Regions from separate parts of the Geobacillus lituanicus genome, predicted to be linked through region 2. Evidence: riboswitches for the same ligand, from Rfam matches in the RefSeq annotation. Region 2 holds a riboswitch; the other holds the start of a gene.
What was found. A riboswitch is a leader RNA that binds a small molecule or an ion and turns the genes downstream of it on or off. The one in region 2 is predicted to bind thiamine pyrophosphate.

Region 1: another riboswitch for thiamine pyrophosphate. It lies ahead of thiC (phosphomethylpyrimidine synthase ThiC); the one in region 2 lies ahead of tenA (thiaminase II).

Annotation. Positions count from the first base shown of each region.
Region 1 covers NZ_CP194773.1:776,933-782,688, forward strand. The annotation lists gene ACR1UW_RS03845 (phosphomannomutase/phosphoglucomutase) at 1-386, shown strand, start outside; partial or broken gene ACR1UW_RS03850 (PocR ligand-binding domain-containing protein) at 706-1,014, shown strand; gene ACR1UW_RS03855 (RDD family protein) at 1,397-1,810, shown strand; gene ACR1UW_RS03860 (methyl-accepting chemotaxis protein) at 2,051-3,304, shown strand; TPP riboswitch at 3,440-3,553, shown strand; gene thiC (phosphomethylpyrimidine synthase ThiC) at 3,725-5,413, shown strand.
Region 2 covers NZ_CP194773.1:930,119-935,874, forward strand. The annotation lists gene ACR1UW_RS04685 (class I SAM-dependent rRNA methyltransferase) at 1-1,179, opposite strand, end outside; TPP riboswitch at 1,324-1,431, shown strand; gene tenA (thiaminase II) at 1,534-2,217, shown strand; gene ACR1UW_RS04695 (ECF transporter S component) at 2,248-2,838, shown strand; gene ACR1UW_RS04700 (ABC transporter ATP-binding protein) at 2,851-4,305, shown strand; gene ACR1UW_RS04705 (energy-coupling factor transporter transmembrane component T family protein) at 4,302-5,084, shown strand; gene tenI (thiazole tautomerase TenI) at 5,105-5,728, shown strand; gene thiO (glycine oxidase ThiO) at 5,712-5,756, shown strand, end outside.

The sequences.
Region 1 (5,756 bases), 150 kb from region 2:
ATGATGAATTTTACGGCTATGACGATGCGCTGTACGCCGCTGGGCGCTTGCTTCGATTACTGTCGCACGATGAGCGCCCGCTGTCGGCGTGGTTCGCCGACGTGCCGCAGTACGCCGCGACGCCGGAGACGCGAGTTGCTTGCCCGGAAGAGAAAAAAGCGGCTGCCATTGCCAGAGTAAAAGAGAAATTTGCCGGCCGTTTCCCTGTTGTCGATGTGGATGGCGCCCGCATCCAGTTCCCAGACGGCTGGGGGTTGGTGCGGCCGTCGAACACGCAGCCGATTCTTGTGTTGCGTGCAGAAGCCAAGACGGAGGCTGCATTGGCGGAGATTAAGCGGCAGCTGGCTGATTGTCTCCATGCTCTTGAATTGTGCATCGATTGGTGATGTTCATTTCCAAGCTGCCCGAAATGCTTGGGCCTGTTCTTGATGGTGCGCTCTGTTTGGCGCAAAAACTCTTTTCCGGCGCGGCGCCCGCTATCTCGTGCGGGCCGCCGGCGCCGGTTTGTTTTTGCTGTCGCAGGGGGTTAAAGCTTGATTTCTTGCCAGTTATTTGTCCATAATAGACTCCTATGACAAAAAGATTTCGTCACCATCGAAGGGATGAAAATGCCGCTATGTCGAACTCTGAAACCTTGCACATTTTGAAGTTCGGGTATTTTCAGGATAGATAGGGGTAAAAACGAGTTGTAGGAGAGTTGAAGGCGTGGTGATCCGTGAATCGTTGCAATATATTCAAGATGCATACGCGGCATTGACGGAGTTGAGCATGCTGATCGTCGATGATCACGGCGCTCCCGTGACGAAAGTATCGAATATGACCGAGCTGGCGGAGCTCGTTTTGTTTGCAGCTGAAAAGGAAGCGCCATCGTTTTTCTGCCCGCGAGAACTTGTTATTGACGGATGGCAGCGTCCATCGGTCGTACCGGTCGGGCGTTTTGGCATGAAAAGCATCGTCGCTCCCGTGTTTGTCGATGAGAAGGCGGAATATTGGATTTGGGCGGGCGTGTTTATTGGACGAGCAGGTGCTTTTGGACCATCTGCGCCGCCATTTTGCGCAAAAAGGGCCGCTTCTGGACGATTTTTCGGCGGTGGTGGCCAAGCTTGGCTAAACGAGGGGAAAAGCCGCCTATATCGGATGATCGATCCGCTTCACAAGCCGCTTTTTCTTTATGTATGAAACGGCACAGCAGCCAACTGTGTCTCGGTTGCAAAAATGGCCTTTTGGGCTATCTTTTTTACGGATCGTGAAAAGACGCATTCACTCCTGCCGCCCAATAATGGCGGCAAACACCAAACTATAGTATAGATTCCTTTCCACAATTCAGGTTAAAATAAAGACAATTACGCTGTTGATTGCGAATACAATATAGAAAAGGCAACAGGAGGGAAGACATATGGCGGTGACGAATCCGGCTGGATTTTGGAAGCGGCTGTTGGCTAACTTGTTGGATGCGATTGTCGTTGGCATTCCGATTTCGATCATCGGCTATTTCATCACTGGCAGTTGGGAAACGAACTGGTTTACGTCATTAGCGAACATCCTTTACGCGTTAATCGTTCCTGCTGTTTGGTACGGATATACGGTCGGCAAGCGGATGCTTGGCATCCGGATTGCGAAAGTCAACGGCGGAAAAGTTGGGGTCGGCACGATGTTTTTGCGCTCGTTCGTTGGCGGACTCGTATACTTTATCACGTTTGGCATTGGTCTCATTATTAGTGCGATTATGGTAGCTGCAAGAGAAGACAAACGGTCGATTCACGATTTTATTGCCGGGACGTATGTGACAACGGAAAAACCGGCGGTGTAAAGCGGAAAACAACAGGTGGTGCCCCAATCGAACGGGGCGCCTTTTCTTATTTTCGTCACCGATTATAGGCGATCAAAAGCATGATGTTTTTGAGCGGGTCCTTGTTAGATCAGAAAACTTTGCAACCACCCCTATTCATGATTAGGACTAGGAAGGAAAATGAACGTTCATTCACGAATCTATTTATGTGGTAAAGAAATAAGAAAGGTGTTTGCATCATGGCAAAAGGAGGAGAGCGTTTTGTCATTAGCAAGTTATATCATCCGCACCATGTTCATCGTCATCCCTGGCACAGCGGCGATCGGCATGGCCACATGCCTGGTCAACGGCATTCGCGGGGCGGCATTTTGGTGGACGCTTGTTGCTGTGGTGCTGTTTGGCGCGATGCTCGGCTTCGTTTCGGCAACGCTCAACTATCGACGGTTTGTTGCCCCGATTGCCGTTATTAACGAACATTTAGGCAAGATGACAGGCGGAGATTTGACGGTGCGCATACCGCTTGATCGCGTGCAGCAACTGCGGCCAATTGCGGCGTCGTTAAACGATATGGCAGACGCTTGGCAAAGTGTGATGGGGCAAATCCAACATCATGCCGAAGAAGTAGCGCAATATTCTCAGCAGCTTGCCGCTGTCGCCGAACAGACGACGAAAGCGACAGAGCAAATTGCGACAACGATGGAAACGCTTGCGGCAAGTGCGGAGGAGCAGGCTGATGCTGTCCGCACCACCGCCGCGTCCGTGCATGATATTTCCCAAACATTGAGCGACGTCGCTTGCCATACGAAAGATGTGGCGCACCGCGCCGAGAAAACGTCGGCGAAAGCAGAGGACGGCAAGCAGTCCATCGGACAAATGTCCGAGCAAATGCAGTTCATTTACGACCACGTTCAAGCGCTTGGCCAGGTCGTTCAAAGGCTCGGGGAGCGCTCGAATGAGATTGGACAAATTACGGAAGCGATCACCGGCATTGCGTCGCAGACGAATTTGTTGGCGCTCAATGCCGCGATCGAAGCGGCGCGCGCCGGCGAGCAAGGGAAAGGGTTTGCGGTTGTCGCGGATGAAGTGCGCAAGCTCGCAGAACAATCCGCGCGCTCCGCGCAACAAATTTCCGAGCTGATCGGCTACATTCAAGAAGAAACGAAGCGGGCGGTTTCGTCTGCCGAACAGGTGATCTCCGAAGTGGCGAAAGGATTGAACGTTGCGGCGGCATGCGGCCAATCATTTGCCCATATCCGCGAGGAGGTCGGCCAAGTGAGCAAACAAATTGGACAAGTATCGTCCGCCATCGAGCAAATGACGGAGCATGCTCGTCAAGTGAACGACGCACTCCAACAGATGACCAATATTGTCGAACAGTCAGCGTCCGGTGCGGCCAACGTATCGGCAGCGACGCAGGAACAAATGGCTTCCGTCGAGGAAATCGCCTCTTCGTCGACATCGCTCGGTCAGATGGCGGACGAGATGCGGGCAATGCTGAAGAAATTTTCTGTGTGAGTGAGGAAAAGGACGCTTTCTTCGAGAAAGAGGGGCTTTCAAACGACGTGTGGGAGTCAACGTTTGGAATAAAATGGTTTGCATCTTTGCCAATTGCCTGATAAAATAAAAAAAGTCAGTCATCATGGTTATACGCTCATCTGCTAGGGGAGTCCGGGAGCCGGGCTGAGAAAAGAACGCGATGAAGTTCTTTGACCCTTTGAACCTGATCTGGGTCATGCCAGCGTAGGGAAGCAGGCAGCGGGAACAGATGGACGTGTCTTGTTCATTTGGCCTTTTGCCTTCGATCAGGTTCCGGTGTCGGAACCTGTTTTTATTTTGAATCGGCCGCCATCGCCTATTCTCGTGTTTGCCCCGCTTCAGACGGTGTGGCTTCAGATCTGATTTTTCATCATTTTATGTTGAAAGGGGAAGCCACGCATGGAAAACATCCGCTCGTTCATGTCATTTCCAGCCAGCCGCAAGGTGTACATTGAAGGATCGCGCAAGGATGTGCGCGTGCCGATGAGAGAGATCGTGTTGTCGCCGACGAAAACGCCGCAAGGAACGGTGGAAAACGAGCCGGTGCGCGTCTATGACACAACCGGTCCATACACCGATCCTCATTTTGAGCCGGACGTCGAAAAAGGATTGCCGCCTCTTCGCCGCAACTGGATTGTTGAGCGCGGCGATGTCGAAGAAGTGAAGCCATCAGCGACCGCCGGCGTCCGCCCGCTGCCGTTCGTGCGCCGTCCATTGAGGGCAAAGCCCGGAAAAACCGTAACGCAAATGCATTATGCCAAACGGGGGATCATTACGCCAGAGATGGAGTTCGTCGCCATCCGTGAACGAATCGACCCCGAAATCGTTCGCCAGGAAGTAGCGGCCGGACGGGCGATCATTCCGGCGAACATTAATCACCCCGAGAGTGAGCCGATGATCATCGGCCGTCGTTTCCATGTGAAAATTAATGCCAATATCGGCAACTCGGCCGTTTCATCCTCGATTGAAGATGAAGTGGAAAAGCTGCTTTGGGCGGTGCGTTGGGGCGCCGATACGGTCATGGATTTGTCGACCGGCAAACACATTCATGAAACACGCGAGTACATCATCCGCAATTCGCCGGTCCCCGTGGGAACGGTGCCGATTTATCAGGCGCTCGAAAAGGTAGGAGGGGTGCCGGAGAAGCTGACATGGGACGTGTACCGCGAGACGCTCATCGAGCAGGCTGAACAAGGAGTCGACTACATGACGATCCACGCCGGTGTGCGGCTTCATTACATTCCGCTCACCGCCAACCGGACGACCGGAATTGTCTCGCGCGGCGGCTCGATCATCGCCCAATGGTGTTTGGCCCATCATGAAGAAAACTTTTTGTATACGCATTTTGAAGAAATCTGCGAGATTTTGAAACAATACGATGTCGCGATCTCCCTTGGCGACGGCTTGCGCCCCGGCTCCATCGCCGATGCGAACGATGAGGCGCAGTTTGCCGAACTGGAAACGCTTGGCGAGCTGACGAAAATCGCCTGGAAGCATGATGTGCAGGTGATGATCGAAGGGCCGGGCCACATTCCGATGCATAAAATTCGCGAAAATGTCGAGCGGGAACAGGACATTTGCCATGGAGCGCCGTTTTATACGTTAGGGCCGCTTGTCACCGACATCGCGCCGGGATACGATCACATCACGTCGGCGATTGGCGCCGCCATCATTGGCGCTTATGGAACGGCGATGCTTTGTTACGTAACGCCGAAAGAGCATTTAGGGCTGCCGAATAAAGAGGACGTACGCGCCGGGGTCGTGGCCTATAAAATCGCCGCCCATGCGGCTGATCTGGCGAAAGGGCATCCGGCCGCCCAGCAACGTGACGATGCGCTCTCGAAAGCGCGCTTTGAGTTTCGCTGGAACGACCAGTTCAACTTGTCGCTTGACCCGGAACGGGCTCGTGAGTACCATGATGAAACATTGCCGGCCGAGGCGGCGAAAACGGCCCATTTTTGCTCGATGTGCGGGCCGAAGTTTTGTTCGATGAACATTTCGCACGAGCTGCAGCGGCAAATCAAAGAGGAAGGGATGAAAGAAAAAGCGCAACAATTTATTCGGCAAGGCTCGTCGCTGTATCAATGACAAGAAACGGGCTGCGATGCTCGGCATGGTGGAGAGGATACGGAAGTTCGATCAACGGAAAAAGCATGAGCTGGAAAACGCTCGGTGCTGATCGAAGCAGCGGAGGGGGGCGAACGTTGATCGCCCCTCTTGTTTGTTGTGCAAATGGGTGTGGTTTTTTATTATTTTTAAAATATATAATTTTCAAAAAATATATTTAAAAATCGTTTCAGATGGATTATGATAATGGCATAAGGTGCAAATTTTGAATCATAGAATGATCATGAGGGGAAAACTGCGCAGTCTATCGCGGCGCCTTCGCCGGCGCTTCGCTTCCATAGACAGCGGCCAGTTGCGTCATCGA
Region 2 (5,756 bases):
CCGCGAGTGCACTTCGTAGATGGTAAATTTTAAATAGTCGCCTTCATCGGCGGCAAGCAGTTTCGGGTGGTCATAGCCGGCGCCGTTCCAGTACACTTGGCGAAGCACTTTTTTGGCGTCAAACGCTGCATCGGCGATCATCTCTTGGAACATGTGCGGGCGAACATGGTACGAACAGCTCGACGTGACGAAAAAGCCGCCGTCTTTGACGAGCTTTAATCCGTTTAAGTTAATGTCTTTATAGCCGCGCAGCGCTTTCGGGACCGCATGGGCTGATTTGGCGAACGCCGGCGGGTCGATGATGACGACATCCCACTGTTTGCCGGCTCGCACCGCTTCGCGCAAGTAATCGAATGCGTTGGCGACGACAAATTCTACATTTGTGAATCCGTTTAAGGCCGCATTTCGTTTTGCCGTCTCAATTGCATGCTCGGAAATGTCGACGGCGGTGGCATGCTTCGCTCCGTACAGGCAGGCGTTCAGCATAAATGAGCCGGTATGGGTGAAACAATCAAGCACCGTCGTCTCCGGGCCGATGAGCGGGCGGAGGGCGGCGCGGTTTTGCCGCTGGTCGAAGAAAAAGCCGGTTTTTTGCCCGTTTTCAATGTCGACAATGTATTTCACGCCGTTCTCCTCGATTTCCATCTCCGTCTCCGCTTCCCCGTACCAAAACCCTTTTTCCTGTTTGAGACCCTCAAGCTCCCGCACGGACACATCGTTGCGCAAATAAATGGCCCTTGGAGCGAACACGTCAAGCAAGCCGCGCAAAATCCACTCTTTGTGCACTTCCATCCCGAGCGCCAAAATTTGCACCACAAGCACGTCCTCATATTTATCGACGATGAGCCCCGGCAGAAAATCGGCCTCGCCGTAGACGGCGCGGCATGAACGGACGCCCGGGAGCATCCGTTCGCGATACGCCCAGGCGCGGCGGATGCGGTCGATGAAAAAGCGCTCATCGAGCTCGTCATCCGGGTTTTGCGTCAACACCCGGACGATGATTTGCGAGGCTGGATTGATGTAGCCTTTCGCCAACCAGTACCCTTGATGGTTATAGACATCGACAAAATCTCCCGGTGTGATGTCACCCTCGATACGGTCGACTTCGCTCTGAAAAATCCACGGATGGCCTTGTTCGAGCCGTTTTTTTCGCTGCCGCTTCAAGATCACTTTCGCCATCAGTTCCAACTCCCATCCGGTAATCAATCGTTGCGCTTTTATCATAGCGAATTGCGGAGCGCGGCGCAATGACAGCCGGAAAAAAAGGTTGACAACCGATGCGGCCGTGATATGATAAATGTAAAGAAAATTTCATCACGATCAGACATCCACTAGGGGGGCCTGTAAACAGGCTGAGATCAAAGTGTGACTTTGAGACCCTTAGCACCTGATCTGGGTAATGCCAGCGTAGGGAAGTGGAGGAGCTGCAGGCCGGCTTTGGCCGCATTGGAAAATCTGTATGCTCGCGCCGCTTTCTTTACGCGAATCGGTAAAGAAGGCGGCGCTTTTATTTTGGAAAAAGGGGGAATACGAATGTCGTTTGCAAGGCGCGTGCGCCAGGCGGCTGATCCGATCTGGCAGGCGAGTTTCCGTCACCCGTTTGTCAAAGAGCTTGGCGAAGGAACGTTGGATCGCGCAAAATTCCGCTATTATGTCATGCAAGATGCGTACTATTTGCGCCATTTTGCCCGCGTTCAGGCGATCGGGGCGGCGAAATCGCCGGATTTGGCGACGACGGCCCGGTTGGCGCACCATGCCCAAAGCACATGCGAAGCGGAATTGTCGCTTCATGAAACGTTTGCCGGACTGCTTGGCATCACCGAAGAGGAACGGGCTGCGTTCATGCCGGCGCCGACGGCTTACGCGTATACATCGCATATGTACCGGGCGGCGTATGAAGGGCATTTGGGCGATGTCATTGCCGCGATTTTGCCGTGCTATTGGCTGTATTACGAAATCGGTGAGCGGCTGAAAACGTGCCGGCCGAACGATCCGATTTATGAAAAGTGGATCAGTACATACAGCTCCGATTGGTTTCGCTCGCTTGTTGAGGAGCAGATCGACCGGCTTGACGCCATTGCCGCTGCCGTGACTGAGGAGGATCGGCGCCGGATGGAACAGCATTTTTTGATCAGCAGCGACTATGAGTATCAGTTTTGGGAGATGGCGTACCGACTGGAGCGGTGGCCATCGGCCGAGCTCGTGAAGAGCCGGTGAAACGGCGACAACACGAAAGGAAGAGTTTTCATGGGAACAACATCGAAAGGGTTGAAACTGGCCGATATTTTAACGACGATTGTGATTGCCGTTGTGTTCGGCGTCATTTACAAAGTGTGGGGGCCGTTGTATGAAGTGGTGAAAGTATTCGGGTTTCATGCCGATCAACTGATTTATGGCATGTGGTTTATCGCGTCGTCGCTTGCGTATTTGCTCATTCGCAAACCGGGGGTGGCGCTGCTTGCCGAGATCGCGGCTTCATCGGGCGAGTTGGTGATGGGGTCGCAGTGGGGGCTTGAGGTGTTGATTTATGGGGTTGTACAAGGGCTGTTTGCCGAGCTTGTCTTTGCGGCGTTCCGCTATCGGCGGTTTGACGTGTTTGTCGTGTCGCTCAGCGCCGTCGGCGCGACGGTCGGTTCGCTGATCATGGACTTTTACAAAGGATATATCGAGGCGCTCGCCCCGTGGAACATGGCGCTCTTTTTGCTGGCGCGTTTTGTCGGCGCCGTTCTTATCTCCGGCGTGTTCGCCGTTTCGCTGGCCAAGGCGCTTGAGAAAACCGGGGTGACGCAAATGTGGCGGCCGGCTTCCAAAGAGGACTACGATGCGCTGAACCGGTAAGGGGAATGACCGATGAAGCAAGCCATTGTCATCGAACAGCTGCGCCTGAAGTTTCCCGGGCATAGCGACTTATTGTTCCGCGATTTGTCGCTGTCCGTTGCTGCCGGGGAGAAAGTGCTTCTCCTCGGCCCGTCTGGATGCGGCAAGTCGACGCTTTTGCAAGTGATGGCCGGCATCATTCCCCACTCGATCGACGTGCCGATGAAAGCCGGGCGCCTTGAGCGGCCGGAACGATGGGGATATGTGTTTCAAGATCCGGATACGCAGTTTTGCATGCCGTATGCCGATGAGGAAATCGCGTTTGCCCTCGAAAATCGAAGTGTGCCGCGCCGCGAGATGCCCGCCCGCATCCGCTTGCTGTTGGACCAAGTCGGGTTGGCGATCGAACCGCACACCGACATTCATACGCTTTCCGGCGGGATGAAGCAGCGGTTGGCGCTCGCTTCTGTTCTTGCGCTTGAGCCGGATGTTTTGTTTTTGGATGAGCCGACGGCTTTGCTCGATGAGGAAGGGACGAAAGCCGTATGGCAGGCGGTGCGGGATGTGAGCCGGGACAAAACGGTCGTCATCGTCGAGCATAAAATCAGCCATGTTCTTGACTTCGTCGACCGGATTGTGTTGCTTGGCAGCGACGGGTGCATCATCGCCGATGGAGGAGCGAGGGAAGTATTTTCCCGATATAAGGACGTCATGACGGCGGAAGGCATTTGGCACCCGGACGTTTGGGAGGAATGCGGACCGATCGTGCGCCGGGAGGAAAGGCAGGAAGGCGAGGAGCTGATCCGCCTTCACCGTTTCCGCGGCTTTCGCGGCCGGGAGGTGAAAATCAGCGTACCGGAGGCGGTTGTGCGGGCGGGAGAATGGATCGCCGTCACCGGCCGAAACGGCGCGGGCAAAAGCACGCTTTTGCATGGGTTGATGCAACTGATTCGCACCGAAGGCGAATATACATTGTTCGGGGAGGATATCGAGCTCCGGCAGCCGCTTTACCGCCATATCGCGTTCGTGTTTCAAAATCCCGAATTTCAATTTGTCACCCATACTGTGCGCGATGAACTGGCGTATTCGCTGCGGCTTGAGGGGCGGCCTGAAGAGGAAATCAATGAGACGGTCACCCGCCTGCTCAGCGCGTTTGGCCTTGACGGAAAGGAAGAAGTGCATCCGTACCAGCTGTCAGTCGGGCAAAAACGGCGGTTGAGCGTGGCTGCTTCGATCGTCGCCGGCCAACGCCTCTTTTTGCTTGATGAGCCGACATTTGGACAGGATGCGAAAAACACGTTTGCGTTGTTGGCGATGTTGGAGTCATACCGCAGGCAAGGGGCGGCGATCATCATGGTCACCCACGACGAACAAATTGTCCGTCGTTTTGCGACGAGACGATGGGTGGTGGAAGACGGAGCGCTTGTTCGCGATGAGCGCCTCGCTGCTGTGGAGCCTGTATTGGCTGAAGGAGGAACATGGCGATGAACTGGGACATTCAGCGCCGTGAGACATGGCTTTATGAAGCGAACCCGAGTTTGAAGCTCATTGTGCTCGTCATGCTCTTTTTTGCGGTGTTGTTCATTCATAACCCGAACGTGCTCATCAATTTGTCGCTCGCCCTGTTCGTTTTGTTTTGCTTCGGCACCGGGTATCCAGCAAAGCTGCTTGTTTGGCTGTTTTTGCCGTTTTTCCTGATCTTTGTTTCCACTGCTTCATCGATGATGATGTTTGGCGAAGGGACGACAACGTGGTTTCGCTGGGGGCTCATCCACGTAACAGCGGAAAGCTTTTGGCGCGGCATGCATCTCGGATTTCGCGCCTTGGCGCTCGGGCTGTTAGGCTTGATTTTTTCCTTGACGACTCGGCCGGTGCAGCTGTTTTATTCGCTCATGCAGCAATTGAAGCTGAAACCGAAGTATGCGTACAGTTTTTTGGCGGCGGTCCGCCTGCTGCCGATCATGATTGAGGAGTTTCAAACGGTCCGGTATGCGCTGAGAGTGCGCGGCGTGCCAAACCGCGGCGGCCTTGGCAAAGTGAAGCGTTATGCCATCCCACTTTTGGCACAAAGCATCCGCCGCGCCCAGCGCATCGCCGTGGCGATGGAGGCGAAACAATTTTCCAACAGCGGCCAGCGTACGTTTTATTATGAAATCAAGTTTGGCAAATGCGATATTTGGTTTGTCGTCTTGACCGTTGCGTTGTTGGTTGCCGCTTATTATGCGGGCGTCCATTACCCGTATATTTCAGTCCATGATGTACGGTAGGCAGAAAGAAAGGGATTGTGATGGGGGCTCTTCACTTCATTTCCACCGGGCGGCAAACAGCCGACGAATTCGCGGCCATTTGTGCGCGTATCCATCCGTATGCGGATGCCATTCACATTCGCGAGAAAGAAAAAACGGCGCGCGAAGTGGCCGAGTTTGTCACCGCGCTGCTTTACGCCGGGGTGCCGCCGCAAAAAATCATCGTCAATGACCGTGTTGACGTCGCGGCCGTCTACGGTGTCGGCGGGGTGCAGATCGCGTATCACAGCTTGCCGGTGCGCGCCGTCCGCCGTTCGTTTCCGGACTTGACAGTCGGCTGTTCCGTGCACAGCCTGACGGAGGCGAAGCAGGCGGAAGAGGACGGCGCTCACTTTTGCCTGTACGGCCATATGTTTCCGACTGCCAGCAAGCCTGGATTGCCGCCGCGCAGCATCGATTCGTTGCGGGAGATGGCCGCGTCCGTCTGCATCCCGGTTATTGCGATCGGCGGCATTCATGCCGGCAACGCCTGCCGGGTGATGGAGGCCGGTGCCGCGGGAGTGGCGGTGTTATCGGCTGTCTTTTTAGCGCCTGATCCGGTTGTGGAAGCAAGACGTTTGGCGCAAATCGTGAGAGGGGAGAGGAAAAATGGGGGCACATTATGATGTCGTCGTTGTCGGCGGCGGGGTGATC